DNA from 4 places in the Nonomuraea sp. KM88 genome. Region 3 is predicted to be linked to each of the others. Evidence: riboswitches for the same ligand, from Rfam matches in the RefSeq annotation. Region 3 holds a riboswitch; each other region holds the start of a gene.
The links. Region 3 has a riboswitch for cyclic di-AMP ahead of ACTWPV_RS48635 (coiled-coil domain-containing protein). Riboswitches for the same ligand answer to the same signal wherever they lie in the genome.
Positions count from the first base shown of each region.

Region 1: another riboswitch for cyclic di-AMP. It lies ahead of ACTWPV_RS12360 (C40 family peptidase); the one in region 3 lies ahead of ACTWPV_RS48635 (coiled-coil domain-containing protein).
Region 2: another riboswitch for cyclic di-AMP. It lies ahead of ACTWPV_RS35355 (CHAP domain-containing protein); the one in region 3 lies ahead of ACTWPV_RS48635 (coiled-coil domain-containing protein).
Region 4: another riboswitch for cyclic di-AMP. It lies ahead of ACTWPV_RS44810 (glycoside hydrolase family 25 protein); the one in region 3 lies ahead of ACTWPV_RS48635 (coiled-coil domain-containing protein).

Region 1 is NZ_JBQQCC010000003.1:595,247-602,195, reverse strand. Features, by position in the region: gene ACTWPV_RS12380 (sensor histidine kinase) at 1-467, shown strand, start outside; gene ACTWPV_RS12375 (response regulator transcription factor) at 464-1,132, shown strand; gene ACTWPV_RS12370 (NYN domain-containing protein) at 1,574-2,827, shown strand; gene ACTWPV_RS12365 (NlpC/P60 family protein) at 2,929-3,888, shown strand; cyclic di-AMP (ydaO/yuaA leader) riboswitch at 4,284-4,446, shown strand; gene ACTWPV_RS12360 (C40 family peptidase) at 4,520-5,041, shown strand; gene ACTWPV_RS12355 (hypothetical protein) at 5,197-6,012, shown strand; gene ACTWPV_RS12350 (M48 family metallopeptidase) at 6,025-6,949, shown strand, end outside.
Region 2 is NZ_JBQQCC010000014.1:285,972-292,920, reverse strand. Features, by position in the region: gene ACTWPV_RS35370 (TetR/AcrR family transcriptional regulator) at 61-693, opposite strand; gene ACTWPV_RS35365 (ATP-binding cassette domain-containing protein) at 795-2,516, shown strand; gene ACTWPV_RS35360 (ABC transporter ATP-binding protein) at 2,513-4,360, shown strand; gene ACTWPV_RS35355 (CHAP domain-containing protein) at 4,446-5,132, opposite strand; cyclic di-AMP (ydaO/yuaA leader) riboswitch at 5,145-5,281, opposite strand; gene ACTWPV_RS35350 (Gfo/Idh/MocA family protein) at 5,399-6,352, opposite strand; gene ACTWPV_RS35345 (aldo/keto reductase) at 6,372-6,949, opposite strand, start outside.
Region 3 is NZ_JBQQCC010000038.1:7,058-14,006, reverse strand. Features, by position in the region: gene ACTWPV_RS48675 (hypothetical protein) at 275-775, shown strand; tRNA gene ACTWPV_RS48670 (tRNA-Pro) at 1,101-1,177, opposite strand; tRNA gene ACTWPV_RS48665 (tRNA-Gly) at 1,267-1,337, shown strand; gene ACTWPV_RS48660 (SAM-dependent methyltransferase) at 1,405-2,049, opposite strand; gene ACTWPV_RS48655 (uridine kinase) at 2,133-2,756, shown strand; gene ACTWPV_RS48650 (50S ribosomal protein bL37) at 2,867-2,944, opposite strand; gene ACTWPV_RS48645 (DeoR/GlpR family DNA-binding transcription regulator) at 3,078-3,857, shown strand; gene galT (galactose-1-phosphate uridylyltransferase) at 3,854-4,936, shown strand; cyclic di-AMP (ydaO/yuaA leader) riboswitch at 5,003-5,145, shown strand; gene ACTWPV_RS48635 (coiled-coil domain-containing protein) at 5,151-6,113, shown strand; gene ACTWPV_RS48630 (response regulator) at 6,133-6,831, opposite strand; gene ACTWPV_RS48625 (sensor histidine kinase) at 6,828-6,949, opposite strand, start outside.
Region 4 is NZ_JBQQCC010000026.1:86,174-93,122, reverse strand. Features, by position in the region: gene ACTWPV_RS44850 (GNAT family N-acetyltransferase) at 1-66, opposite strand, end outside; gene ACTWPV_RS44845 (TetR/AcrR family transcriptional regulator) at 133-732, shown strand; gene ACTWPV_RS44840 (nitroreductase family deazaflavin-dependent oxidoreductase) at 788-1,270, shown strand; gene ACTWPV_RS44835 (TetR/AcrR family transcriptional regulator) at 1,343-2,077, opposite strand; gene ACTWPV_RS44830 (hypothetical protein) at 2,161-2,286, shown strand; gene ACTWPV_RS44825 (alpha/beta fold hydrolase) at 2,326-2,832, shown strand; gene ACTWPV_RS44820 (RrF2 family transcriptional regulator) at 2,900-3,373, opposite strand; gene ACTWPV_RS44815 (SDR family oxidoreductase) at 3,432-4,175, shown strand; cyclic di-AMP (ydaO/yuaA leader) riboswitch at 4,443-4,587, shown strand; gene ACTWPV_RS44810 (glycoside hydrolase family 25 protein) at 4,599-5,321, shown strand; gene ACTWPV_RS44805 (isocitrate lyase/PEP mutase family protein) at 5,376-6,116, opposite strand; gene ACTWPV_RS44800 (amino acid permease) at 6,238-6,949, opposite strand, start outside.

The DNA of each region.
Region 1 (6,949 bases), on a different contig from region 3:
TGCTGCGCGCCGCCAGGCCGGGCGAGGAGGGCGAAGAGGCCGAACCGGTGCCGGAGCGCCCGCAGCCCACGCTCGCCGACCTGCCCAAGCTGGCCGAGGAATGCCGTCAGGCGGGCATGGACGTGCGGCTGACCCTCGGGGTGGGGGACGCGCCGGAAGGGCTGGGCCGTAACCTCTACCGCATCGTCCAGGAGGCGCTCACCAACGCCCGCAAGCATGCGGGCGGCGCGCCGGTGGCCGTCACCGTGGCGGGCAGGCGGGGCAAGGGAGTGTCGGTGGAGGTGCGCAATCCGCTGCGGGCCCGCCACGGCCTGCGCATCCCCGGCGCGGGCGCCGGGCTCATCGGGCTGACGGAACGCGCCGAGCTGGCGGGCGGCAGGCTGGAGCACGGCGCGACGCCGGAGGGCGAGTTCCTGGTACGCGCCTGGCTACCGTGGCCGGTGAAGACGACTCGGGAGGACGCATGACCACTCCGGCCGGCGAGCCGATCAGACTACTGATCGTCGACGACGACGCGATGGTGCGGGCCGGGCTGTCGATGATCCTCGGCGGCGCCGGCGACATCGAGATCGTCGGCGAGGCGGGCGACGGCTCCGAGGTGCCGCCCATGGTGGCCGAGCACCGGCCCGACGTGGTGCTGATGGACATCCGCATGCCGGGCGTCGACGGGCTCACCGCCACCGAGGCGCTGCGCCGCGCCTCCGCGCCGCCCGAGGTGGTGGTGCTGACCACGTTCCACGCCGACGCGCAGGTGCTGCGCGCGCTGCGGGCGGGTGCGGCCGGCTTCCTGCTGAAGGACATCGCGCCGGGCGACCTGGTCCAGGCGATCAGGAAGGTGGCCGAGGGCGAGCCGATCCTGTCGCCGGCGGTCACCCGGCAGCTCATCACGCACGTGTCCGACGGCGGGGCGGACGATCGCACCGAACGCGCCAGGAAGCTGCTCGGCCGGCTCAGCGAGCGGGAGCGGGAGGTGGCGACGGCTGTCGGCCAGGGCAAGTCGAACGCCGACATCGGGCGCGAGTTGTTCATGAGCGTGCCCACGGTCAAGGCCCACGTCTCGCGGATCCTGACCAAGCTCGACCTCAACAACCGGGTCCAGGTCGCGCTGCTGGTCTACGACGCGGGCTCGTAGCCGGGGCACCGCGCCGGCAGGTCCCGATCACGGCGCGGCGAGCCGCCGGACCGGGCCTGTGCTCCGAGGGCCGGGCTCGGACGGGCCGGGGCGCTGGAATCCCAGCTTTTCGCGCCGGGTGGCGGCGACCCGGACAAGTGCGCGCTCGCCGGGCCTGCCGCAGCGCCGCGGGGTGCCGGGCCGACGCGGCCCTCCGAGGTCACGAGCGGCGGTGCGAGACCGTTCCGCCATGGTCGGCCTCCCTGGTGGACGCCCGTACCGGCGTGGCCGATCCGTCCCCACCAAGCGCTTGCCCAAAGCGGAGTGGCCGTTACGGTCAGGTACGCGGCAGCCGTACCCTTGTCTGAAAGGGCATGTCACGAAGGGACACGTGGGATGAGTTCAGCGGGTGAAGGCCTGTCTCGCCCGCTTCCCGAGCAGGTGCGGCTCAATGTCGTCGACTTGGCGTCTCAAGTCCTCGGCACGATGCCCGGTGCCGCCATTCCGCCGCCGCTGCGGGGCATCGCCAAGTTCGACCCGCGTAAGCGGGCCAAGCTGGGCGGCGCCCCCATCGCGGCGCAGTTGGAGAACGACAAGAAGTTCCGCGAGCTGGTCGCCGAGTCGGTGACCGCGGGCTGGCCCGAGCTGGTCGCCGCTCTCGCCGAGGGCAACGTGCCGCCCGCCGCCGACCCCGTGCTGGTGGCCGCGGCCGCCTATCTCACCCGCCCGCCCGGCTGGGCGGAGATGATCGAGGCCGCCCGCTCCGACCTGGAGCAGTCGCTCGCGGCCGCCGAGGACTCCGAGCGCGAGGAGGCCGTCGCCCGGTTGCGCGAGCAGCTAGCCGCGCAGAAGAGCGGCGCCAAGGAGGAGGCGGAACGCCTGCGCGAGCAGGTCAGGGCCGCCCGCGCGGAGAACTCCGACCTGCGCCGCAGGCTTCACGACGCCCGCGAGCGGGCCAAGGCCGCGGCGCGCAGGGCCGAGGAGATGGAGCGGGCCGCCGAGGAGGCCAGGACGGCCGCCTCGGCCGCGGGCAGCGCGGGGGAGTCCGAGCTGCGGCGGCTGCGCGAACGGCTGTCCGACGTGGAGAAGCAGCTCGAAGCCTCGCGCCGGGCCGCGCGCGAGGGCAGGAGCATCGAGGACGCCCGCATCAGGGTGCTGCTCGACGCGCTGCAGGACGCGTCCGCCGGGCTGCGCAGGGAGCTGGCCCTGCCCACCACGATCAGCCGGCCGGCCGATTCTGTCGCCGCGGTCACCGGTGAACGGCCGGGTGTGCGCGTGCCCGCGCGGGCGCTGGCCGATGACGACCCGCAGCTTCTCGACCAGCTCCTCGCGCTGCCGCAGATCCACCTGATCATCGACGGCTACAACGTCACCAAGACCGGCTACGGCACGCTCACCCTCGCCGACCAGCGCAACCGGCTGATGACCGGGCTGGGCGGGCTGGTGGCGCAGACGAGGGTCGAGGTGACCGCGGTGTTCGACGGTGCGGAGCTCAACGCCCCTGTGCAGGTCGTGGCGCCGCGCGGCGTGAGGGTGCTGTTCAGCGCGCCCGGGGAGATCGCCGACGACCTGATCCGCCAGCTCGTCCGCGCCGAGCCGCCCGGTCGCGCCATAGCCGTGGTGTCGTCGGACCGGGAGGTGGCCGAGTCCGTCAGGCGGATGGGAGCCAGACCCGTTCCCTCTGGCTTGCTGCTGCGCCGCCTGGGCCGGGCTTAAGTTACGAATTGGTATGTTCGGGTGAGACCTCACCCGCCACTTCTGTACTATTTCGCCCCAGTAAAGATCCCCTGGGAGGCGACGCAGTGAGGTTTGGCCGGGTGCCGGTGGCCGTGGGTCTCGCGTTCGGGCTTGTGGTGTCCCCCATGGGGGCGGCGCTCGCTGATCCGAAGCCGACCATCGGGCAGGCCAAGGCCAAGCTCGACAAGCTCAACGACAAGGCCGACAAGGTCGTCGACCGCTACAACACGGCGACCGAGCGCTACAAGAAGGCCAAGGGCACCTACGCGAAGCTGAACAAGAGCTACAAGCGCAAACTCCGTACGGTCGCCGACCTGCGCACCCAGATCGCCGACATGGCCGCCACCGTCTATCGGGCCGGCGGCTACGCCACCACCATGCCGGGTCTGGTCAGCGCCGACAACCCGCAGGGACGGCTGGCCGGGATGGCGCTGGCCGGGCAGATGGCCAAGGAACGCTCGGAGAAGCTGGCGGCGTTCGACCGGGAGAACCGCGGGCTGAAGAAGGAACGTGACAAGGCGCAGGGTGCCCTGCGGTCGGCCGACGAGGTCCGCGGCGAGGTCGAGAAGGAGCGCAAGGAGATCCTCGGCCTGATCGCCAAGCAGAAGAAGCTCCTGAAGAAGCTGGGCGCCTACAAGACCGGTGACCCGAACAGCACCGGCATCGCGTACACGGGACCGGCGTCGGGGAACGCCGCGGCGGTGCTGCGGTTCGCGTTCGCGCAGGTCGGCAAGCCGTACGTGTTCGGCGGGACGGGGCCGGGCGGCTACGACTGCTCGGGGCTGACGCAGGCGTCATGGCGGGCCGCGGGCGTGTCCTTGCCGAGGACGACGTGGGCGCAGTGGGCGTGGGGCGCCAGCCGCAAGGTGTCGCTGAACGCGCTCCAGCCCGGTGATCTCATCTTCAGCGAGGGTCTGGGGCACGTCAGCATCTATGCGGGCAACGGGAAGATCGTCCATGCGCCGCAGACGGGCGACGTGGTCAAGGTCGTCAGCCTCTCCGCCTACGGCCGCAGCCTCGTGGGCGCCGTCCGCCCGTAATTCCGTCCCTCCTTCTACGACGCACCATCGTTGCCGTCGTGCGGGCGGTCCGCGATCACGTTCCGCACTCTCTTGATCACCTTGGGTCGAGATCATACGAGGCGGAATGTGACAAACGCGACATCTGACCCCTGACAAGACGGATGTTTCGCGAATGTGAGCAGGGTCACTTTTTGGTAACGACGCCCCCTGTTCCAACAGGGGTTCGGGAGTTTACTGAGGCCTTAGTCGATCTTTACAGCCTGACTCGGCTTTTGCTGATCCTTGACCGTTCCGCGTAGCTTCTGGCGTCGTCGCGGTGCACAAGCCATGGCGCCGTGAACCCGCATCGGTCCCTCCCGATGTGAAGACAGATGAAGATCCGCTGGTCATCGCCGCGATATCCCCATGACACGGGCGATGACCTGCCGAATCCGTGCAGTCAGGAGGCACGGAACCGGGGACCCAGCGATCCCAGTTCCCCAGGGATCAGGGGTGAATCGGCGCGCCATCGCGCCGTAGGGCGACTTCCAGGCCCGAATCCGACAGCTAACCCGGTAGGCGTTCGTGGAAGACCCAAGGAGAAATCCTGTCTACCTCCCTGCACAACCCCCGTCTGTCCCGCCTTGCCCTGCCTGGCGTCGTGCTCACGATGACCGTGACGGCCGGAGGTCTGGTCCTCCACGCCCCCACGGCTCAGGCGGCGACGAGGAGCGACACGGCCGGCGTCTCCTCGGTGAGGGCGGCCACCGCTGCCACCACCGCGAAGTCGGCCAAGGCCGCTCGCAAGCGGGCAAAGATCGCTCGGCAGAAGGTGAAGGCCGGCAAGGCCATCGCCGTGGCCAAGAACCAGATCGGTGACCCGTACCGTTACGGCGCCACAGGCCCTGGTTCGTTCGACTGCTCCGGCCTCGTCCAGTACGCCTGGAAGAAGGCCGGGGTGAAACTCCCGCGCGTGGCGAGCAGCCAGTTCGCCGGCATCAGGAACAAGGTCTCCTGGCGCAACCTCAAGCCCGGGGACCTCATGTTCTTCAACGGGCTCGGCCACGTGGGCATGTACGTCGGCAAGGGCAAGATGATCCATTCGCCGCGGACAGGCGAACGGGTGCGCATCGACAAGCTGGGCGGATGGCGCAGGTCGTCGTTCGTCGGCGCGGTCCGTCCCGGCCTCTGATGAGGCCCCGCCCGGGCCCGGGAGACCTTCCGGAGCCCGGGCGGGCTCCCGTGGCAGCCCGTCCTCACGCTCGTCGGCGGCCCCTCGTCGGCGGCCCCTCGTCGGCGGCCCCTCGTAGGGGGCCGGCCCTAGTCGGGCCCACTACGATCGGCAGCGTGTCCGAGCAGGTGAGCCGACGAGCCGCGCTGGCCGCGCTCCTCCTCCTCGGCCTCGCCGCCGACGCGCCCGCCCCCGGATCGCCCGTCTTCCCCGCGCACGCCCGTGACCTGTGGCCGGACGGCCAGGTCACCGCCCGCGGGACACGTTCCCTCGTCACCGGCCACCGCGCCGCACCCGGCACGCTCAGCGAACTCGCCCGCCGCGCCGACTCGGCGGGGCTGCGGGTCACGGCCGTGCTCGGCCGCCCGGTGCGGCCCGTGGTCATCGTTCCCGGCTCCGCGCAGGACGCGGCCCGGCTGGCCGGCGTGGAGCGACTCGACGGGCTGGCGGCGGTGGCCGACGGCGGGCGGGTGATCGTCGTCCCCGAGTCGTTCGGCAGGCTCACCTCCACCGGCAAGGACGTCGTCCTCACCCACGAGCTGACCCACGTCGCCGCGGGCACCGGCGGGCTGCCCGTCTGGCTCTACGAGGGCTTCGCCGACTACGTGGCCTACCGGGACGCCGGGCTGCCCGTGCGCACGGCCGCCGCCGAACTGGCCGCCGAGGTGCGGGCCGAGCGCGTGCCGGCCGCGTTGCCGGGGCCCGAGGCGTTCGCCGTCGGCGGGCCTGACCTCGGACGCCTTGCGCTGGCGTACCAGGAGGCCTGGCTGGCGTGTCGGTTCCTCGCCCGCCGTTTCGGTGAGAGGAGCCTGGTGAGGCTCTACCGTGATGCGCAGGCGGCCGGCGTCGACGAGGCGCTCGCCGCGCTCGGGCTCTCCGTGGCCACGCTGACGGCACGGTGGCGCGCGTACGTGCGGGAGCAGCTCGCGTGAGTGGGGAGAAGGATGAGCGGACGGCGGGACGCGGACGGCCCTTCTGAGGAGGCCGGGGCGGGCGGCGAAGAGGCGGCTGCCACAGGGCCCGGTGACGGTGTTCCCGTGGGCGCCGTCAGCGCGGAGGACGCCGCGCGGACGGACGGCGGCGCGGCGGGGGCGTGGAGACGGCGCGAACGGGGGCAGGGTGACGGGGTGCCCGGGACGACGGACGGCCCGGCGCAGGATCCGGGGGAGGGCCCGGTAGTGGACGCGGCGGTGGATGCGGTCGAGCGCCGGTTCAGACGGCAGGCCGCCGTGGTCCTGGCGGTGCTCGCGGCGGTGATCTTGGCCGTGGCCGCCTTCAGCACGCCGTGGACGGTCCTGGCCGCGGGGCCGCCCGACCCGGCGCGCGACTTCACCGCCGCCGAGATCGCGAGGGCGCGGGCGTTCGACGCGGCCACGTCCCTGCCGAGCTATCTCGGGCTGGCGCTCACGCTGGCCTTCGCGGCCCTGCTGGTGGCCACCCCCTTCGGGGCCAGGGTGCTGGGCCGGCTGAAAGGCCCCTGGTGGGTGCGGGTGGTCCTCGGCGTCCTGGTGCTCACCGCGATCGTCGAGGCGGTCAGGTGGCCGCTCGGAGTCTGGTTCGAGACGCTGCTGCGCGACTACGGGCTGTCCACCCAGGACTGGGCTGGCTGGACCGCCGACCGGCTGAAGGGCCTCGGCGTGGAGGCCTTCCTGCTCTGCCTCATGCTGCTCGTCCTCGTGGGGCTGGCCCGCAGGGTGCGGCGCTGGTGGATCCCGGCGGCCGTGGGGGCGTGCGCGCTGACCGTGGTGATGTCGTTCGTCTACCCGGTGGTGTTCGAGCCGCTGTTCAACGACTTCACGTCCATGCCGCAGGGCTCGCTGCGCGACAACCTGCTGGACATGGCCGAGCGCGACGGCGTGCCGGTGCAGG
Region 2 (6,949 bases), on a different contig from region 3:
TCGACTCCGTCACAGTTGGATACTCTCCGTAACCGCGCGGCTCCCGCAAACCCGACACGCTCAGGAGCGTGACGGCGTCGTGCGATAGAGATCGTCGACGGCCGCCAGGACACGCTCGCGGGCCGCGCCCGCGGGGACGACGTCGATGAGCACGTACGCGGCCAGCCCTTCGGCCAGCGCCACCAGGGCGGGCGCGGACCGGCCGGCGTCCACGGCGGCGGCGATGCGCCCGGCCCTCTGGTCGGCGCGGATGAGGTCGGCCATCTGGCGGTGGAAGCCGTCGTACAGCACCCGCAGCCGGGCCGCGATGCCCTCCTCGGCGAACGCGAGCGCGTGGAAGGACTGCCGCACGCGCATGTGGGCCTCGGTCGCGGGGTCGTGGGGGATGAGCTCGGTGAGCACGGTGACGAGCACGACGCGCGGCTCGGCCGCGTCGAGGTCCTGGCCGACCCGCTGCCTGATGCGGGCGCTGCTCTGCTCGTTGCCGCGCTCGAAGGCGGCCTCGACGAGCTGGCGCTTGGCGGGGAAGTAGTGCTGGACGCGGCCGGGCGAGATGCCGGCCTGGGCCGCCACCTCGCTCAGCGACACGGCGGCGAGGCCGCGGTCGGCGACGATCGCGAGGACGGCGTCGGCGATCTGCCTGCGCCGCTCCTCGTGCTGAGCTCCTGGTCCACGGGTGCGCCGGTGCGCCATGCCATCCCTCTTATCGATGTGATCACATCGGTTTGACCGGTTCAGTGTAGCCGGGTTACGGTCGTGCGCATGGCAGATCAATGCGATCACATTGGATTGGTATGAGGGCGGTCCGGCTCGCCCGGCTGCTGCCGCTGGCCGGCTACCGCCGTCTGCTCGCCCTGGGAGTGCTCAGCGCGGGCGCGGCGGTGCTCGGACCGCTCAGCACGATCCCGCTCGGCCTGCTGATCGACCACGGCGGCGCGGCGCAGGTGATCGCGCTGCTGCTCGTGCTGCTGGGGCAGGAACTCTGCACGGCGCTGCGCGAACCGGCCGGAGCCGCCGCCGCCCGGCGCGTCGACGGCGTGCTGCGCGCCAGGGTGCGCGCCGCCGCGACGGCCACCCCGCTGGCGCGCCTGGAGCACCCGCGGGTGCAGGCCGACGTGCGGCTGGCGCTGACCGGACACCGCGGGCGGACGGCGGGCACGGCGGCGGTGGCGCTGGCCGGCGAGGCGAGCAGGGCGACGTCGGCCCTGCTCGGCGCCGTGGTGCTGGCCGTGCACGTGTGGTGGATGGCCCCGGTCGCGCTGGCCCTGTCGATCGCGCAGAACCGGCGCATCACCGCGATGCTGGTCGGCCCCGGCGGTGCGGAGTCGCTGGCCGACAGCCCCGAGCAGGTCATGCGTCTGCGCCGGGCCGGCTACCTGGCCGAGCTCACCGGCGGTCCCGGCGCAGCCAAGGAGATCCGCGTCTTCGGCGTGGACGGTTTCCTCATCGGCCGCTACGTGACGGTCATGCGCGAGTTCCTGACCCCGCAGGCGCGCGGGCGCCGCGCCGTCGTGCGCGGGTACGCGGCCGTGCTGGGGCTGCAACTGGCCGGGGCCGCCGCGACGTTCGGGACGCTGGCCTGGCTGACCGCCGCGGGCGCGCTGGGGGCCGCCGCCCTGGCGCAGAGCGTGCTGGCGGCCCTGCTGGTCTTCGCGTACGGTGCGGGCGGCCACCAGATGTTCGAGATCGCCCACGGGAGCAAGCCGTACGAGGCGACCCTGCGCCTGCTCCACCCCCCTCTCAGCGCCACGCCGGCGATCGCCGGGCCTGCCGACCGCGACGGCGAGGGGCCCGGGCTGGTCAAGGTGACGTTCGCCTACCCCGGCCGCGCGGAACCGGTGCTCAAGGAGCTCGACCTGCGGGTGCGGCCGGGGGAGCGGCTGGCCGTGGTCGGGCTGAACGGCGCGGGCAAGACCACCCTGGTCAAGCTGCTCACCGGCCTCTACACCCCCCAGAGCGGCACCGTCAGCGCCGCCGGGAACGCCGCCGTGGTCTTCCAGGACTTCGCCCGCCACCCGCTGCCGCTGCGCGACAACGTCCGCCTGGGCGCGCCCGCGTACGCGGGGACGGACGCCGACGTGCTCGCCGCGCTGGCCGCGGTCGACGCGCTCGACCTGCTGGAGGTGCTTCCCGGCGGGCTGGACACGCCGCTGTCGCGGTCGTTCACCGGGGGCCGTGACCTGTCCGGAGGGCAGTGGCAGAAGGTGGCGCTGGCCCGGGCCGTGTACGCGCTCGACGCGGGCCGGCGGATCCTGATCGTCGACGAGCCCACCGCCCACCTGGACGCGCGGGCCGAGCAGGAGGTGTTCGAGCGGCTGCTGGACCGCACGCGCGGGCGCACCCTGGTGCTCATCTCGCACCGGTTCGCCACCGTACGGCGGGCGGACCGGATCGTCGTCCTCGACGGCGGCGCCGTGGCCGAGCAGGGCGGTCATGCCGAACTGTTGGCTCTGGGCGGCCGTTACGCGCGCTGGCACCGCCTCCAGACCGCCCTGATCGCGGAGGCGGGCCGGTGACCGCGACCCTCCGTACGCTGCTGACCCTGGCCTGGCGCACCGACCGGCGGGCCTTCCTCACCCTGGCCGCCTTCCTCGCCCTGGGCGCCGTCAGCCAGGGCCTGGTCGGCGTCTTCCTGCGGGCGCTCACCGACGCCGCCACCGCCGGCCACGGCGCGCAGGCGTCCCTGTGGGGCCTGGCCGCCGGGGCCGCGCTGGCCGCCGGTGTGGCCCTCGGCCGCGCGGAGCTGGCGCTGATGGAGGAGCTGGCCGAACGCATGGGCCTGTCCGTGCAGGAGGAGATTCTCACCCTCACCTCGGGCGTGCCCACCATCGAGCACCTGGAGCGGCCCGCGTACCTGGACAAGCTGGCGATGTTGCGCGACGAGAGCCGCCAGCTGTACTTCGCGGTGTGGGCGCTCGCGCTGGTCGCCGAGCACGCCGTGCAGATCGGGCTCGGCGTCGTGCTGATGGCCGCCGTGCATCCGCTGGTGACGCTGCTGCTGGGCGGCGCCGTGCTGCCGTCGCTGCTGGTACGCGGCCGCGCGGCCCGCCACGTCGACGCGGCCACCGGGCGCACCGCCGAGACGGCCCGGCTGGAGCGGCACCTGTCCGAGTCCGTCACCACGCCGAGGACGGCCAAGGAGATCCGGATCAGCCGCGCCGCGCCCGCTCTGGAGGCGATGGCCGCGCACCGGTGGGAGGAGGTGTCGGCGGGGTTGTCGCGGGCCGGGGTCCGGGCCGCGCTGCTCACGTTCGCGGGGTCGGGCACGTTCCTGGCCGGGTACGTGTCGGCGCTCGGCTGCGCGGCCTGGCTGGCCGCCCAGGGACGGGCCACGGCGGGCGACGTGGTCCTGGTGGCCACGGTCGGGGTGCAGTTCGTCACCCAGGCCTCCCGGCTGGTCTTCCACCTCGGGTCGGTGGCCGCGGGCCTGCGCGCCGCCGCGCGGCTCGCCTGGCTCCGCGCCTACGCCCGCACCCACGACCCGGCCTTGGCGGAGTCCGGCGACGACGCACCCCGCGCCGGGACGAGGGCGGCCACGAGTGACCACGGCTGCGAACGCGTCGCCCGCGGGGCCGAGCCGCCTGAGAGCTTCGCGCGGGGCATCACGCTGCGGAACGTGACGTTCACCTACCCCGGCACCACCCGGCCGGTGCTGCGCGGGATCGACCTGAGCCTGCCCGCCGGCGCGACCGTCGCGCTGGTCGGGTCGCACGGCTCGGGCAAGACCACCCTCGCCAAGCTGCTGTGCGGCCTCTACCAGCCCTCCGGCGGCGAGATCCTGCTGGACGACGTCCCACTGCGGGACGTTCCGGCCGTGCGCTGGCGGCGCAGGATCAGCGCCGTGTTCCAGGACTGGGTGCCGTTCGAGCTCACCGCCGCCGAGACCGTCGGCATCGGCGACCTGCCCCGTATGGACGACCGCCCCGCCGTGGAGCAGGCGCTGGCGCGGGCCGGCGCCGCGGACGCGGTGTCCGATCTGCCCAGGGGCCTGGACACCGAGCTGGGCGACAGCTTCGAGGGCGGCGTGACGCTGTCCGGCGGGCAGTGGCAGAGCCTGGCCCTGGCGCGCGCGTCGATGCGGGAGGAGCCGCTGCTGCTCGTGCTGGACGAGCCGACCGCCTCCCTGGACGCTCCCGCCGAGAGCGCCGTCTTCGCCCGGTACGCGCAGGCCGCCCGCCGCCACCGCGCCGCCATCACCCTGCTCATCACCCACCGCTTCCCGACGGTGCGCATGGCCGACCTGATCGTGGTGCTGGACGGCGGGCGGATCGCCGAGCAGGGCGCTCACGGCGAGCTCATGGCCCGCCAGGGCCGCTACGCCGAGTTGCACGCCATCCAGCGGGCGGCGGCGGACGGTTAGGCCGCCGGCCGCCCGGGTGGCCGGGCGGAAACGCGAGCGAGCGCGCGTTCCGCACGGGACGCGCGCTCGCTCGCGGTGATCGGGGTCAGGCGGCGTACTCGGGGTAGCCGTAGCCGACGACCTGGGACTTCGGACGGGTCCGCTCCTCGACCTTGCCGTTGCCGGTGTTGCCTTCGATCGTGGAGATGGTGCCGTCGCCGTTGTCCTTCACGACGAAGCCGACGTGCTGGATGTCGGTGATCTTCTTGCCGCCGTCCCAGGAGAAGAACACCACGGCGCCGGGCTTGGCCTTGGTGCCGAAGCGGTCGTTGGCGGCGAACCACTTGGCGTGGGTGACGGTGTAGGCGTCCCAGCCGATCTGCGGGCGGGCGCCGGTCTGCTCGCCGACCCAGGAGACGAACATCGAGCACCAGGCGGCGTTCAGGTACGCGGCCCGGTTGCCGCCGTCGCGGGCGATGGTCTCGGCGGCGCGCTGCGAGTCGGCGTACCACTTCTGGTACGGGGTGCCGCCGCCGGCGGCGTTCTCGGAGGTGCCGACCTGGGACTTGGCGAAGTCCAGGACCTGGGAGGCGGTCACGTTGACCGTGGTCTCCTTGACCGCGCGCTTCTTGGAGTCGGTCACCGGGGAGACGGCGGCCGGCTTGTCCGCGGGCGGGGTGTCGGCGTTGGCCGCGGCGACGTTGACGCCGAGGGCCGAGGCGAGGACGCTGGCGCCGAGCGCGGCGCAGGTGATGGTTCGCTTGGGGATTGCGGTAAGACGGAACGTGGCCATCGAGGGGGTAACTCCTTGCTTCCATGCCGCTTACCGGGTTAGCTGACGGGTTCGGGCGTGGAAGCTGCCCTACGGCACCGGAGTGCCGATTCACCCCAAAGGACTTGGGTCCCCGGTTCCGCGTGATGCGGATTCAGCGGTCACAGGACGATCCTGTGATCTATCGTGCGATGGTCAGACATAGCCGGACAAACCGGACGTATGCCGTAAGATGCCCCACAAGGTAATACATGAGGCAAGAGGATTACAACTGCATAAAGGCCCAGCTAGGCGAGTTGCCGGCGAGCGTCGGCCAGAAGCCCTGACATGGCAAGGGATTCGTCAAGGGGCATGATCGGGGATTCGGTCCTGCCCTCGGCCGTGGCGGCGCGGACCTCGCGGAGCTCACCGGCGTATCCGTTGTCGGCCGGATCGAGCACATGCTCTTCCGGCTCCATGGAAGGCCCGGTGAGGACGATCCGCTCCGGCGCCCAGAACGGCGCGTGGATGTCCGCCCGCATCCGCGTACCTACAACACAGGCCTGGTTCGGGTAATTCCCCAGCAAGGAGGTTTCCACGAAAGCCCGCCTGCCGCCGGGATAGAGCAACACCCCGCCCGCCTCCGCGTCAACCCCGCTCGGCGCCAGGGAGCCCGTCATGCGCAGGCCGGTGGGCATGCCCAGAAGCAGCTGGGCCAGGCCGAACGGGTAGACCCCCAGGTCGAGCAGCGAGCCCCCGCCCAGCTCCGGGGCCCACAGCCGGTGCGCCGGATCGTACGGCATGGCGAAGCCGAAACTGGCCTGCACCGACCGGATGTCGCCGAACCGCTCGTCGGCGGCGATGAGGCGGATCAGCGGGTTGAACCGCATCCACATGGCTTCCATCAGGAACACGCCCGCCTCGCGCGCCAGGCGTACCATCTTCTCCGCGTCGTCCACGGTCGCGGCCAGCGGCTTCTCGCACAACACGGCCTTGCCCGCGGCGATGGCGGCCTGCGCGACCCGCAGGTGCTCGGTATGCGGCGTCGCCACGTAGATCGCGTCCACCGCAGGGTCCGCGCACAACCGCTCATAGGAGCCGTACGCCGACTCCGCGCCCAGCGCGGACGCCAGGGCCTGCGCCCGCCGCAGATTCCTGGAGCCGACGGCGCCCACCCGCATCCCGGGCTCGGCCACGATCGCCGCTCCCAGAGTCCGCGCTATGACGCCCGTCGCCGCGATGCCCCACGTGAAGTCCCGCACGCGGAAGATGCTAGACGCATCAGATCAAATTGAACGTGTCAGGATCGCCTCCGATGCGAAGGCCCCTGTTCAGCGCGCCGACGGCGGCCATGCTCTCCGGATCGAGGATGAAGTCGAACACGTCGACGTTCTCGGCGATCCGCGACGGCGTCACGGACTTGGGAATGACGACGTTGCCGAGCTGCAGGTGCCAGCGGAGCACGATCTGCGCGGGAGTCTTGCCGTGCTTGTCCGCCAGCACCGCGAGCGCCGGATCCTCGAGCAGCCCCTTGCCCTGGCCGAGCGGGCTCCACGCCTCGGTGAGGATGCCGTTGGCCTCGTGGAAGGCCCGCATCTCCCGCTGCTGGAAGTACGGGTGGAGCTCGATCTGGTTGATGGAGGGTGTGATGTCGGTCTCGTTCATGAGCCGGGTGAGCGTGCCGACGGTGAAATTGGACACGCCGATGGCCCTGGCCCGCCCGTCACGGTAGATCTTCTCGATCGCCTTCCACGCCTGTACGTACTTGTCCTGCTTCGGCACCGGCCAGTGGATGAGATAGAGATCGACGTAGTCGAGCCCCAGCCGGGCCAGGCTCTCGTCGAAGGCCTGCTCCGTGC
Region 3 (6,949 bases):
CTGCTTCGACGCTAGGGGCGGACGCGGCCGGGGAGAATCGGCCTGGCTACCCGGACGGGGTGCACGTAGATGCACCCCTTCCGGGAGCCGGTACGCGCCACCGATCCGGTGTGCGGGCAGCGTGGCGATCACCTCGGTGCCGGAGTGGTCCCGCCGGAGGCATGTCCTGACCCGATCCTTCCTCCGGGCCATGAACGCTACACATACTGGAGTCGTCGCTGATTCCGGCGAAGAGGTAAGTCGCTCCCACCCGCTGCTGGACGGAGTAGTCCCGATGAGAACCGGCCTCGTCTCCGCGGCTGTCGCATTCGCGCTTGTCGCCTCACTCGCCACCGGGTGCCGTTCGGGGTTCCTTCCCAGCGAATCGCGTGTAGCTCCAGAACTCATCGCTGACCTGCGAGGTACGGGAAGGGTGCTGGCGGCCACCACGACCGAGTGGTACTGGGACGGCCTCACTGAGATCACGGACATCCTCGTGGTGGACGTCGGTGGGTCGAGCTTCCGTGATGCCCTCGACAGGGCGCTGGGCATCCTTCGAGCGCGCGGATGGAAGGCTGAGAACCCGCCGAACCTTTGGCGTACACACTTGAAGTCGGACACATGGGTCAACGCATACATCGCAGTTGAGCCGCTGATGAGCTACGACGTAGCGACTTCAGATGGGTTCAACGAACCACTCGATGCGTCCAACATGATTCTTTTCAAACGCCTGTCTGAGCAGAACACGTCCGGACATCTGGTGGTCTTGGAAGCGGAACGCCGGACGGCCACGTGAGGAGGTGCCGGCGGCCGGCCGCCCCGCCGCGGCATCGAACGGCTGCATGAGCAGACGGAAGCTGTTCCGGACGCGGGCGGGAACAATCACGGGGCGCACCGAAGCGTCGGACGATGATGATCGCCATTGGGCGAGGCCACAGCAGCACAGCCGTGACCGAAGCTTGTCCACCGCAAGCAGATTCGACCTCTCGTGCAGTCCGGAGCTCTCGCCATGGACCGTATCTTCGGCGCCTCGGACCCTCAGCAGTGACGCGGCATGTCACTCACTTGCAACGCAGAAGGCCACTCCCCGTCCTGGGAAGTGGCCTTCTTGCTGATCGTGCTGGTCGGGGCGACAGGATTTGAACCTGCGACTTCTTGCTCCCAAAGCAAGCGCGCTGCCAAGCTGCGCCACGCCCCGTCTCGCCGAGTGCGCATGCGGTCCGCGACTCCGGTACGCTTACGCCCTGACGACCGGATGAAGTCTAGACCAGACTTCGACCGGTTCGCGCGGACGTAGCTCAATGGTAGAGCCCTAGTCTTCCAAACTAGCTACGCGGGTTCGATTCCCGTCGTCCGCTCACGTGAGGAGAAGGCCAGGTCATCCCGCCTCGGGGGCCTGGCCTTCGTCGTGCCGCGCACTGGTGCTCAACCGTTGCCGAGCAGGTCGTAGCCGACGAACGTGAACATGCGCTCTCCCGTGACCAGGGGTTGCGGGGTGCCGGTGAAGCGGTGCGCGCCGACGCCGTAGCCGGCGTCCGGTTCCGACAGCCATTCGAGGTGGAAGCCGCGCTCCTCGAACCAGCGGCAGATCTGTGGCACCAGGTCTGGCGGCCTGCGGTGGCGCGTCCAGACGACCGTGCCTCCTGCGCGGCACAGCTGGGCGAACGTGGCGATCGTACGCTCGACGTCCTCGCCCGCGATGTTGCCGAACACGCCGCAGGCGAGCACGATGTCGGCGGGGACCATGCCCTGGTAGTGGTCGGTGAGCGAGGCGTCGGCGGTGATCACCTCGACCTGGACCAGGCCTGCCGCGCCGGCCTTCTCCTCGGCCTTCGCGGTGTTGCCCGGGTCGAGCTCCACGAGACGGGCCAGCACGTCGTCGCGGCGGGGATGGCCGTCGAGCACCTCCAGCAAATCACGGCCCTGGCCGGCGCAGAGGCTCACGAGCCTCAGCGGACCTGGCGGGCAGGCGTAGAGTGCCAGCCGGATCCGCTGCTGCACGACCCGCAATCGTCGCGCCAGGCGCGAACCGGGGTCGTCGTACTCGTCGTGCCACGCCTGCCAGTCCATGGGCGGATCTTATGATCGAGTGCACTTCCGCGACCGCGGTGCGGCGGGCAGGCCGGGTGGGGGGCGCTCGTAAGCTGGTTCCGATGCGTGCGCGACCGATCTCCCGTGACGTTCTCGTCGACGAGCTGGCCGAGCGGGTCTCCCGGTGGCCACGCGGGCGTCGGGTGCGGGTGGTCGTCGACGGGGCGCCTGCCGGACGGCCGGAAACGCTGGCCGACGACCTCGTCGCGCCGCTCCGGCTGCGCGGCCGGCCTGTGCTGCGGGTCTCCGCGGGTGACTTCCTGCGGCCCTCGTCTCTGCGGCTGGAGCACGGCAGGGCTGATCCTGACGCCTTCTACGAGGACTGGCTCGACGTCAAGGCGCTGCGCAGGGAGGTGCTGGATCCCCTGGACGAGGGCGGCTCGGGGCGGGTGCTGCCGGCTCTGTGGGACAGCCGGATCGACCGGGCGTACCGGCTGCCCTATGAGGAGCTGCCGCCGGGCGGGGTGGTGATCGTGGACGGGACGCTGCTGCTGGGACGGGGGCTGGCGTTCGAGCTGAGCGTGCATGTGTGGTTGTCCGCGGCGGCGCTGGGGCGCCGCACGCCCGAGGAGGAGCGGTGGCGCCTGCCCGCCTATGAGCGGTACGAGCGCGAGGTGCGGCCCCAGGAAGCGGCCGACGTCGTGATCAGGGCCGATCATCCCGACCGGCCCGCGCTCCTCCTGTGACCCGGCGCCGGATCGGCCGTCCGCCACCGCCGTGCGAACGGCAGGAACGGGCTGCCCTCTCGGGCGCCGAGCTGCCGGGATGAGGGTGGCCGCCGGCGGGCGGCCACCTGTCAGCGTGCTGTCGGGCGCTTGCCGTGGTTCGCCTTCTTCTTCTTGCGTGCCTTGCCCTTGCGTGCTCGCCTGGCCATAAGCTCGCCTCCGGAGTCGGTATCCTCCCAACGTCTCTCGCCCGTGCTGACCAGCGCAAGCCATCCGTAGCGAACTAACATTCCCCAACAGCGTCGTGTCATAATTTGGTGGAATCTGTTGGAAGGAGCGGGCGTGCTCGCACAGCAGCGTCAGCAGACGATCCTCGAACGTGTGCGCAGCAACGGCGGTGTCCGGGTCGCCGACCTCGTACGCGAACTCGGCGTCTCCGACATGACCATCCGCCGCGACCTCGAGGTGCTGGCCGAACGCGGTCTGCTGGAGAAGGTGCACGGTGGCGCGACCGCGCTCGGCCCCGGATCGACCGAGGAGCCGGGCTTCACCGCGAAGTCCGCCCGCCAGCAGCAGGAGAAGGAGGCCATCGCGCGGCACGCGGCCAGGCTGGTACGCCCCGGCACCGCCGTGGCGCTGTCGGCGGGCACCACCACGTGGGCGCTGGCCCACCACCTCATCGGCGTTCCCGAGCTGACCGTGATCACCAATTCGATCCCCGTCGCCGAGGTCTTCCATCGCAACCCGCGCGCCGACCGCACCGTCGTGCTGACCGGCGGCGTGCGCACGCCGTCCGACGCGCTGGTCGGCCCGGTGGCCGTGGCCGCGATCCGCCGCCTGCACGTGGACACGCTCTTCCTCGGCGTGCACGGGATGAGCGTGCGGGCCGGCTTCACCACGCCCAACCTGCTGGAGTCGGAGACCGACAGGGAGCTTGTGACGGCCGCGCACCGGCTGGTCGTCCCTGCCGACCACACCAAGTGGAACACGGTGGGCATCAGCACCATCGCCGAGCTGAGCGAGGCCGACGTGGTCATCAGCGACGCGGGGCTGCCCGAGGACGCACGCACCGAACTGGCCGAGCGGGCCGGAGAACTGATCATCGCGGAGGACACGCATTGAAGCGCACCGTCACCCATCTGGCCGACGGCCGAGAGCTGATCTACTTCGACCGGCGCGACGACGCCGACCGGAGCGCGATCGACCGGCGCCCGCTTGAGCCCCGGCCGGTGGCGTCCGAGCTGCGCTACGATCCGCTGACCGAGGAGTGGGTCGCGATGGCCGGGCACCGGCAGACGCGGACGTTCCTGCCGACGGGCACGTCCGCCGAGTGCCCGTTGTGCCCGTCGTCGGACACCCGGGCGACGGAGATCCCTGCGTACGATTACGACGTGGCGGTGTTCGAGAATCGCTTCCCCTCCTTCTCCACGAATTTTGGGACTTATCACGATGTGGGTGGGCTGAGTGAGGTTCGTCCGGGGGTGGGGCGGTGCGAGGTGGTGTGCTTTACCTCGGATCACTCGTCATCCTTCTCGAAGCTCTCCGACGCCCAGGTGCGGCTGGTCATGGAGGCGTGGGCCGACCGTACGGCCGAATTGTCCGGGATCGAGGGCGTGGAGCAGGTGTTCTGCTTCGAGAACCGGGGCGAGGAGATCGGCATCACGCTGGCGCATCCGCATGGCCAGATCTACGCCTACCCGTACGTCACGCCCAGAACGAAACTCCAGCTCGGCGCCGCGGCCCGCTACCAGGGCCCGGGCAACCTGTTCGCCGATGTGCTGGCCGCCGAACGTGCCGCCGGGACACGGGTGGTGGCCGGCAACGAGCTGTGGACGGCGTTCGTGCCCGCGGCCGCGCGCTGGCCGTACGAGGTGCACGTGTATCCGCACCGGCAGGTGCCGGACCTGGCGGCGCTCACGGAGGAGGAGCGTGCGGCGTTCGCCCCGCTCTACACCTCGGTGCTGCGGGCCTTCGACGGGCTGTTCGGGGTCGTGATGCCGTACATCTCGGCCTGGCACCAGGCCCCGGTGCGGCGGGACCGCGAGCTCGCGTACCTGCATCTGGAGCTCTTCAGCATCCGGCGGGCGCCCAACAAGCTCAAGTATCTGGCGGGCTCGGAGTCCGCGATGGGCTCGTTCGTCAACGACGTGCTGCCGGAAGAGGCCGCGCGCATGCTCCGATCACAAGTAGATCAAGAATAGATTTCTACTTAAGGTCGCATGTCTCGTGATCTACCACTAATATCCCCTTATGCATCGGCCGTAACAGCCGTTGCACCGCCTAATCCTGGGCGAGTTGCCCGGGAGCCGGGGACCCATCGCACCTGGGGTGAATCCACATCCGTGGTAGGGATACGCAGCTCCCATACCCGAACCCGTCAGCTAACCCGGCCGGCAGAGGGAGAGGAACACCTACGTGGCGGCTTCGTCCCCCGCGAGTCTTGCCATCGGTCTCATCACCGCCGCCGCCGTCGTCGTTTCGGCGGCCCCGGCGTCCGCGGCGTCCACGGCCCCCAAACCCAAGGAGTCGGAGCTGCGCGCGCAGCTCAAGCAGCTCAACAAGAAGGTCGACAAGCTGATCGAGGCCTACAACCTCAAGCGCGTCGAGCTGGCCAAGGCGCAGAAGTCCGCCAAGGCGGCCAAGGCCCGGCTGGCCACCGCCGAAGAGGCGCTGACGACGGCCGAGAAGCGGGTCGCCGAGATAGCCCGCCTGCGCTACCAGAACGGCAACCCCGGAGTGCCCGTATTCATGTTGCCGGAGAACAGCGGCGGCGCCGCGGTGCTCAATCAGGTCACCGCCGAGCAGCAGGCGTTCGTGCAGGGCGTGGCCAGGGCGCGCGACGAGAAGAAGAAGGCCTCCGCGCAGGCCGTCGAGCTCGCCGACAAGATCCGCAAGGACGCGGCCGAGGTGGCCGGTCAGCGCGACGAGGCCGAGGACGTCATCGACGACATCGAGAAGAAGCTCCAGGACCTGGTGCCGTTCGGCACCAACCGCAGGTCAGACGGCGGCTGGGCACCCGAACTCCCGTCCGGCTCCGACAACATCACGCCGCGCACGCGGCTGATGAAGGAGCAGATCGGCAAGAACTTCGCGCTGCCCTTCACCGTCGGCTGCTTCCGCTCGGGCTCCAGCGGCGAACACCCCCTGGGCCGGGCCTGCGACTTCATGATGAGCACGGGCGGCTCGATGCCCTCCGCCGCCAACGCCGCCCTGGGCGACCGCATCGCGGAGTGGGCCATCAAGAACAAGAGCAGGCTGGGCGTCAAGTACGTCATCTGGAAGCAGCGCATCAACCACGGCTCGGGTTGGAGCACGATGTCCAACCGGGGCAGCATCACCGAGAACCACTACGACCACGTGCACATCTCGATGAACTGAGGGCAGGTCGGTTCGGCGATCACCGCGTCGACGGGTTGACGAGCCCGCCGTCGTAGGCGGCGATGACGAGCTGGGCCCGGTCGCGGGCGTGCAGTTTCGCCAGGAGGCGGCCGATGTGGGTCTTGACCGTGCCGACGGTGAGGTGCAGGTGCTCGGCGATCTCGGAGTTGGACATGCCCGTGCCGACGAGGGTGAGCACCTCTCGCTCGCGCTGGGTGATGTGGCCGAGGTCACGTGTGGCCGGAGCGGGATGGGAGCGTCGCAGCACGTCGGCGATGAGCCGGCGGGTCACGGTGGGCGCCAGCAGCGCTTCGCCGGCGGCGACGACCCGGATGGCGGCCAGCAACTCGGTCGCCGTGGCGTGTTTGAGGAGGAACCCGCTCGCGCCGGCCCGGAGCGAGGCGTAGACGTAGTCGTCCTGATCGAACGTGGTGAGCATCAGCACGCGCGTGCCGGGGCCGGACGGGTCGGCGCAGATCCTGCTGGTCGCCTCGATGCCGTCCATGTCTGGCATGCGCACATCCATGAGGACGACGTCCGGACGATGCCGGCGGGCCAGGAGCACGGCTTCGGCGCCGGCGCCCGCCTCCCCCACCGTGACCAGCCCCGGTGTCGTGTCGATGAGGAGCTTGAAACTGTCGCGTACGAGGACCTGGTCCTCGGCGAGCAGCACCCGGATGGGCGGGGACGCACCGTGCGGGGCGGGGTCGATGCTCATGCCGGGTCGCCGTTCAGGTCGTAGGGCAGCCGAGCCGCCACGCGGAAGCCTCCTTCGGGGCGCGATCCCGCGCTGAACGTGCCTCCGTATGCCTTCGCGCGTTCCCGCATCCCGATGA
Region 4 (6,949 bases), on a different contig from region 3:
GCGGCGGGCCATCAGCTCGGCGATCGCCGCCACGTCCCTGGGCGAGGCGCTCCGAATGGCAATCATGATCTCCACCCTAGGCGGGGCTGGTCGCGCTTTCCGTTTCCCGGGCCCTTCTGCTAGTTTGGCCGTATGACCAACTTGGCCGACCGACCAAATTCGCCGCGCGGGGATCGCCGCCGCGAGCAACTCGTGGCGGCCGGCATCGCGGTGCTGCGGGACGACGGCTGGCAGGGCGTCACGACCCGTGCCGTGGCCCAGCGGGCCGGCACCAATCCCGGCCTGATCCACTATCACTTCGGCGGGCTGGCCGGGCTCCACACGGCGATCTTCCAGCAGGCCACAGAACTCATCCTCGGCCCGCTGGTCACCGAGCTGCTGGAGGCCGCGGACGAGCGCGCGGCCCTGGCGACCGTGCGGCGCCTGCTGCCCCAGGCGACCGGCGACGACCAGACGACCCGGCTGGCAGCCGAGCTGATCGCGGGCGCCACCCGCGATCCCGCGCTCGGCGTGGTGCTCCGCGACGAGCTGCGCCAGGCCCGCGCGCTGATCGCCGACCGTCTGCGCGGGGCGCGCCCCGGCTGGACGACGAACCGCCTGGACGGCGTCGCCACGCTGGTCGTCGCGGCGATCGACGGGCTGATGTTGCACTACATGATCGACGGCGACCTTCCCGTCGGCGCGGCGCTGTCCGCGGTGGAGGACCTGCTGGCGACGCCTGACCCCTCGTGAGCGCGGCGAAGGGCTCCCTTTCCGCCGCACACGCCCGACCTCGAAAGGACCGGACATGGAGATCGTCAAGAAGCCCGCGCCGCCGACCGGGCTGCGCCGCAGGTTGTGGCGCCTTCCCATCGCGTTGTACCGGGTCGGCCTGGACCGGCTGCTGGGGCAGCGGATCATGCTGCTCACCCACACCGGCCGCGTCTCCGGCCGGCCTCGCCAGGCCGTGATCGAGGTTGTCCAGCGCGACGAGCAGGGCTATGTGGCGGCCTCCGGGTTCGGGCGGCACGCCGACTGGTACCGCAACGTCCTGGCCGATCCCGAGGTGACCCTGCACGTGGGGGGACGCGCCCTGCGGGCCACCGCCGCGCCGATCCCGGACGAGCAGGGCGCGGAGATCATGGCCGCGTACGCGCCCCGCCACCCCGCCGCCGCCCGCCAGCTCTGCAAGATCATGGGCTTCGCGGTCGACGGCAGCGTGGCGGATTACCGGGAGGTGGGGCGGCACATACCGTTCGTCCGCTTCACCCCGCACGCCCCTGGCGCGTGACCGACCCCCTCGACCTGGCGAACCGAGGGGCGGTCCAGGTGCCGGAGCAGCACCTGGGCGGCCCGCGTCCCGCTACCCGGCGGTCCCCTTGCCGGCGGCGCGGCGGGCGGCCAGGCCGTCGAGCAGGCACTCCAGGGCGAACTCGAACCGCCGCTCGCTCTCGCGCTCCACGTCGATCTCGCTGGTGGCGGCCATCCTGCCGGCCAGCAGCGGGTGGCGATCGGTGATCTCGCGGACGAATCCCGCGGCCCGCTCGTCCCAGCCGGTTCCGGCCTCGCTCATGCGCGCCAGGGTGTCGCGCCAGGCGATCTCGGCGATGGCCGACCCGACCACGTGGTCGTTGACGGTCGCCATCGCCGCGTCCAGGTCCGCGTCGGCGAACCCGGCACGGGCCAGCAGGCGCAACCGTCTTTCGGCCAGCGCCAGCGCGTTCGGCCCCAGGGTCGGCCGGAGGGTCAGCTCCGACAGCGCCCACTGGTGCCGCAGCAGCATGTCGCGGTTGTGGCGGGCCAGGGTGGCCAGCGCCCGCCGCCAGTCCGGCTCCTCGGGCACGGCGCACACCTCTCCCAGAACGCGGTCCAGCGCCAGTTCGAGCAGGTCGTCCTTGGTGCGCACGTACCAGTAGAGCGACCCGGCGGTCACCCCGAGGTCGGCGGCGATCCGGCGCATCGACAGGCCGCGGTGCCCGTCGGAGTCGAGCACGGTCACGGCGGCGTCAACGATCTGGTCCCGGGTGAGCCGGCGGTCGCGCGGCGGCCGTTGAGGACGCAGCCACACGGACCCGTCGGAGAAGTCTGCGGAGGACACGGGATCACCGTACCCCGGGTTGACGTTCATCGTTCAGCGCTCTTATACAGTGTTTAAGAGATTGAACGCTGTATAGGAGTGACATGTCCCCTCCCACCGCCACGCCGTTGTTCCGTGCGAACGGGCCACTGCAGGGCAGCGTGCACGTGACCGAGCTGGGCCCGCACGGCGCGCCGCCCGTGCTCTTCGTGCACGGCTCCACCAGCTGAGGCGATGATCCCGACTACGGCTTCGCCGCCCAGGCGCCGCTGGCCGGCCGCTTCCGCCTGCTGCTCATGGACCGGCGCGGGTACGGCCGCAGCCCGGATGCCGGTGAGAGGTTCCCCAGCGACTACCTGGCCGACGCCGACGACATCGCCGAGCTGCTCGGCGACGGCGCACACCTCGTCGGCCACTCGTACGGCGGGGTGGGTGCCATGATCGCGGGCCGCTCGCCGCCCCGACGCGGTGCGCGAACGGGTGTGCTGGGAGGCCGGGATCCCGCTCGCCGCGCTGCGGGTGGCCGCGTTCCCCAAGCTGGTGGTCTCTGGGACGTGGGAGAGCGAGCCCGAGCTGTACCGAGAGCGCGGGGGCGTCCCGCTCATGGCCTGCGCCCGCATCACCGCGGAACGCATCGGCGGCCGTCACACGGCGGTCTCCGGCGCCGGCCACTGCCCCCAGGCGGACGCGCCGGAGACGCTGAACGGCCTGCTCGCCGAATTCTGGGACCGCGCCGCTTGATCGGCGCGCCGGACCCGATCGGTGCCGTCGCGTAACAGGACATACCGGGAAACGGCCGGCTGTTCCGCCCGATGCGCGGCGAGCCCGCGATCCGGCCTCCGGCTACGTGGCGCCCGACAGGCGCTGCCGGGTGCGGGCCGGCGCCCACTCCGGCAGCTCGGCAAGGATGTCGGCGAGGGTGACGTCGCCGAGGCTGGCCCGCCATGCCCGGTGGGCGTCGGCCATCTTCTCGGCGAGGACGCAGATGCGCTCACACTCCTCCGGGGGCAGCGCGCCGCGTCCCTGCTGACGGATCTCGCGGCACTCGTACGGCGTGGACCGGCCGTCGACGGCCTCGACGATCTGCAGCAGCGTGATCTCGGCGGCGGGCCGCGCCAGCCGGAAGCCTCCCCTCGGGCCGGTGGACGCGGCCAGCAGCCCGGCCTTGACCAGCTCCTTGAGCTGCTTGGTGAGGTAGGCCGCCGGGAGGTCGTAGTGGAGCGCGAGCTGCGCCGCCGACGCGCTGGCTCCCGGCTCGAGCTGGGCGAGCGTGGTCGCGCAGTGCAGAACCCACTCGGTGCTCACAGGCAGCTTCACGCCCCGATTCTATCGCAGCTATTATGGATCCGTTTAGTCCATGATTGAAGGGATCATCATGCGGATCGCTGTCGCCGGCGCGACCGGGAACATCGGGGCGCTCACCGTCGCGGCCCTTGAACGCGACGGCCACGAGGTCGTGCGCATCAGCCGTTCGCTCGGCGTGGACCTGGCGACCGGCGACGGGCTCGACGACGCCCTGGCCGGTGCGGAGGCGGTCGTCGACGCCATCAACGCGCCGGCGGCCGGCCCGGAGGAGACGGTGGCGTTCTTCGGCGCCACCACGCGCAACCTGCTGGCCGCCGAGGAGCGGGCGGGGGTGCGCCACCACGTCCTGCTGTCGATCGTCGGGATCCATCGCGTCGAGGGCAACGCCCACTACGCCGGCAAGCGGGAGCAGGAGCGCCTCGTGGCCGCCGGGCCGGTGCCGTGGACGATCGTGCCGGTCACGCAGTTCCACGACTTCGCCGAAATGGTGGCGGGCTGGACGGAACAGGACGGCGTCGCCACGATCGCGCCGCTGCTCGTGCAGCCGATCGCGCCCGCCGAGGTGGCCGGCGTCCTCGCCGAGCTCGCGACCGGGGAGCCTCGGGGGCGGTACGCCGACGTCGCGGGCCCCGAGCCGCAGGACCTGGTGGACATGGCCCGGCGCACCCACGAGGCGCGGGGCCGTACGGTTCGGCTCGTGCCGACGTGGTCGGGAATCTTCGGCCCGGCGATGGCGGGCGACGTGCTACTGCCCGGCGAGGGCGCGCGCATCGCGCCGACCACGTTCGACGACTGGCTCGCCGGGCAACGGTAGGCGGAGAGCCCCGGCGCCGGAAGGCGGTACGCCGCCCGCTCACGTCACAGGAGTATCACGGGCCCCGTTCCGGCGGGACCCGCGTACGGTGCCGGAAAAACTTTGCCAAAGCCCTGGAACGCCTGCGAGAGAGGCGATCCAGGGCTTTACTATGGCAAACGACATTGCCTGTGGATTTGTACCACTTGCAGCGTTTATGGGGCGTTATATACCTTCTTGGGATTACGGCATACGGCACAGGCGAACGCTTGCCGAACCGTTTGCCGCGACGTTGACAGGCCGAATCCGCACAGCGCGGAGCCGGGGACCCACCTTTCCGGGGTGAATCGCACGCCAGCCGAGGGCTGCGCGCGTAGGGCACTTCCAAGCCCGAACCCGTCAGCTAACCCGGTAGGCACATGGAAGCAAGGAGTCGATCCCCCCATGCGCGAACTCACGCGACGTCTCACCCTGTCCGCCGCCGGCGCCCTGCTGGCCGGGACCACCGCCATCGCGGGCGCGAGCCTGCCCGCGCACGCGTCGCCCGTCGAGCCGGGCTCGGCCCAGGCGGCCGAGCAGCGCACGCTCACCTACGGCCAGGACGTGTCCAACCACCAGCCGCTGCACGACTGGGCCGCCAGCCCCGCGCAGTTCGGCATCATCAAGGCCACCGAGGGCACCGACTTCCGCGACGCCGCCTTCGCCAGGCACTGGAGCGAGCTGGGCAAGAAGGGCATCGTGCGCGGGGCGTACCACTACGCACACCCCGGCAACGACCCCATCGCCGAGGCCGAGCACTTCCTGTCCATGGTGAACTCCCAGCCCTCCAAGCCCGGCGACCTGCTGGTGCTGGACCTGGAGACCACCGACGGCAAGTCCGTCGAGGAGGTCAACGCCTGGGCCAAGGCGTGGCTGTCGCACGTGAAGGCCGAGACCGGGGTCACCCCGATGTTCTACAGCGGCTGGAACTTCGCCGACACCTACGGCAAGGGCCTGGCCGAGTACCCGCTGTGGGTGGCCCACTACAGCAAGCCGAAGGGCACGGTGACGCCGCCCGCCGACTGGAAGACCTGGACCATCCACCAGTACTCCGACTCCCCCATCGACCAGAACGTCTCGGCGCTCTCCCCCGACGAGCTGCGCGCCCTGGGCCGCACGTCCGCCTGACCGGGTTCGGGCGGGCGGGAACCTCCGCGGAGGATCCCGCCCGCCCGCCGCGGGTCAGGACCCGTACGGGTCCTGACCCGCGCGGATGCGACCCACCATCGTCTTGAGCGCCTCCAGCGCGGTCAGGTACGTCAGCGGGCCGAAGGACACGCGGGCGACGCCGAGGGAGGCCAGCCTGCCCAGGTCCATGCCGGGCATGCAGGCGACGTTGACCGGCCCGGGGACGGCCTTGACGAGGTCGCCGACCACCTCTTCCGACGGGGCCATCATGGGGTAGACGCAGTCGGCGCCGGCCTCAAGGTAGCGACGCCCGCGCTCGGCGACCTCCTCGGTCGAGGTGGAGCCGGTCAGGAACACGTCGACCCGCGCGTTGATCACCAGGTCGGGGCCCGCCTCGCGGAGGGCGGCGATGCGCGCGGCCTGCGCGTCGGCGTCGACCAGTCCCCCGGCCCGGTGGTCGGTGTCCTCGATGTTGAATCCGGCCGCGCCGATGGCGGTCAGCCGCTCGACGAGCTCGCCGGGCGGCAGGCCGTAGCCGGCTTCCGCGTCGACGCTCACCGGCACGTCCACGGCCCTGATGATCCTGGCGGCGATGTCGAACATCTCGCCGACGGGTGCGCCCTCGTGGTCGTCGCGTCCCAGCAGGGCGGCGATGGACGCGCTGGCGGTCGCCAGGGCGGGATAGCCGGCCTCGGCCACGACGGTGGCGCTGCCCGCGTCCCACACGTTGGGCAGGATCAGCGGGTCCCCGGGCTTGTGCAGGTCGCGCAGGAGAGCGGTGCGGGTCTTCGGCATGGTCGTTCCTTGCCTGTGAGGGTCATGTCCCTCTCTTGACGCCTGCGACCTTCGCTTCGTGACGCCTTCACGGTGTGATCGCCGACACAGCAGGACACCAGCCGGACGGCTCGACGGCGCGTCAGCGCTCGCCCGTCCCGGCCGGCGACCGTTCCAGGGCGGAGTGCCGGCGGCTGTAGGCGAAGTAGATGACCAGCCCGATCAGGAACCAGACGGCGAAGCGCAGCCACGTCACCGGGTCCAGGAACGTGATCAGCCAGATCGAGAAGACCACCCCGACGGCGGGCACGACCGGCATCCCGGGGGTGCGGAACTCGCGGTGCAGCCCGGGCTGCCGGTAGCGGAGCACGATCACGGCCAGGCACACGACCACGAACGCCAGCAGGATGCCGATGTTCGTCAGCTCGGCGGCCTCCCGGATCGGCAGGAACCCGGCGATCACCGCGGAGGCGGCGCCCACGATCCAGGTGACGCGCGAGGGCACCCGCCGTACCGGGTGCACCTTGGCGAACCACTGCGGCAGCAGCCCGTCGCGGCTCATCGAGAACCACACGCGGGTGACGCCGAGCATGAACGTGAACATCACGGTGAGGATGCCGATGATGGCTCCCACCGCGATCACGGACGCCAGCCCGGAGAGGCCGACCGAGGCGAACGCCGAGGAGAAGCCGCTCTCGGGGTCGATCTCCCGGTAGTTCTGCATGCCGGTCAGCACGAGCGTGGCCAGCACGTACAGCACCATGGCGATGATGAGGGAGTAGATGATCGCCTTGGGCATGTGCCGCCGCGCGTCGCGTGACTCCTCGGCCGCGGTGCTCATCGCGTCGTAGCCG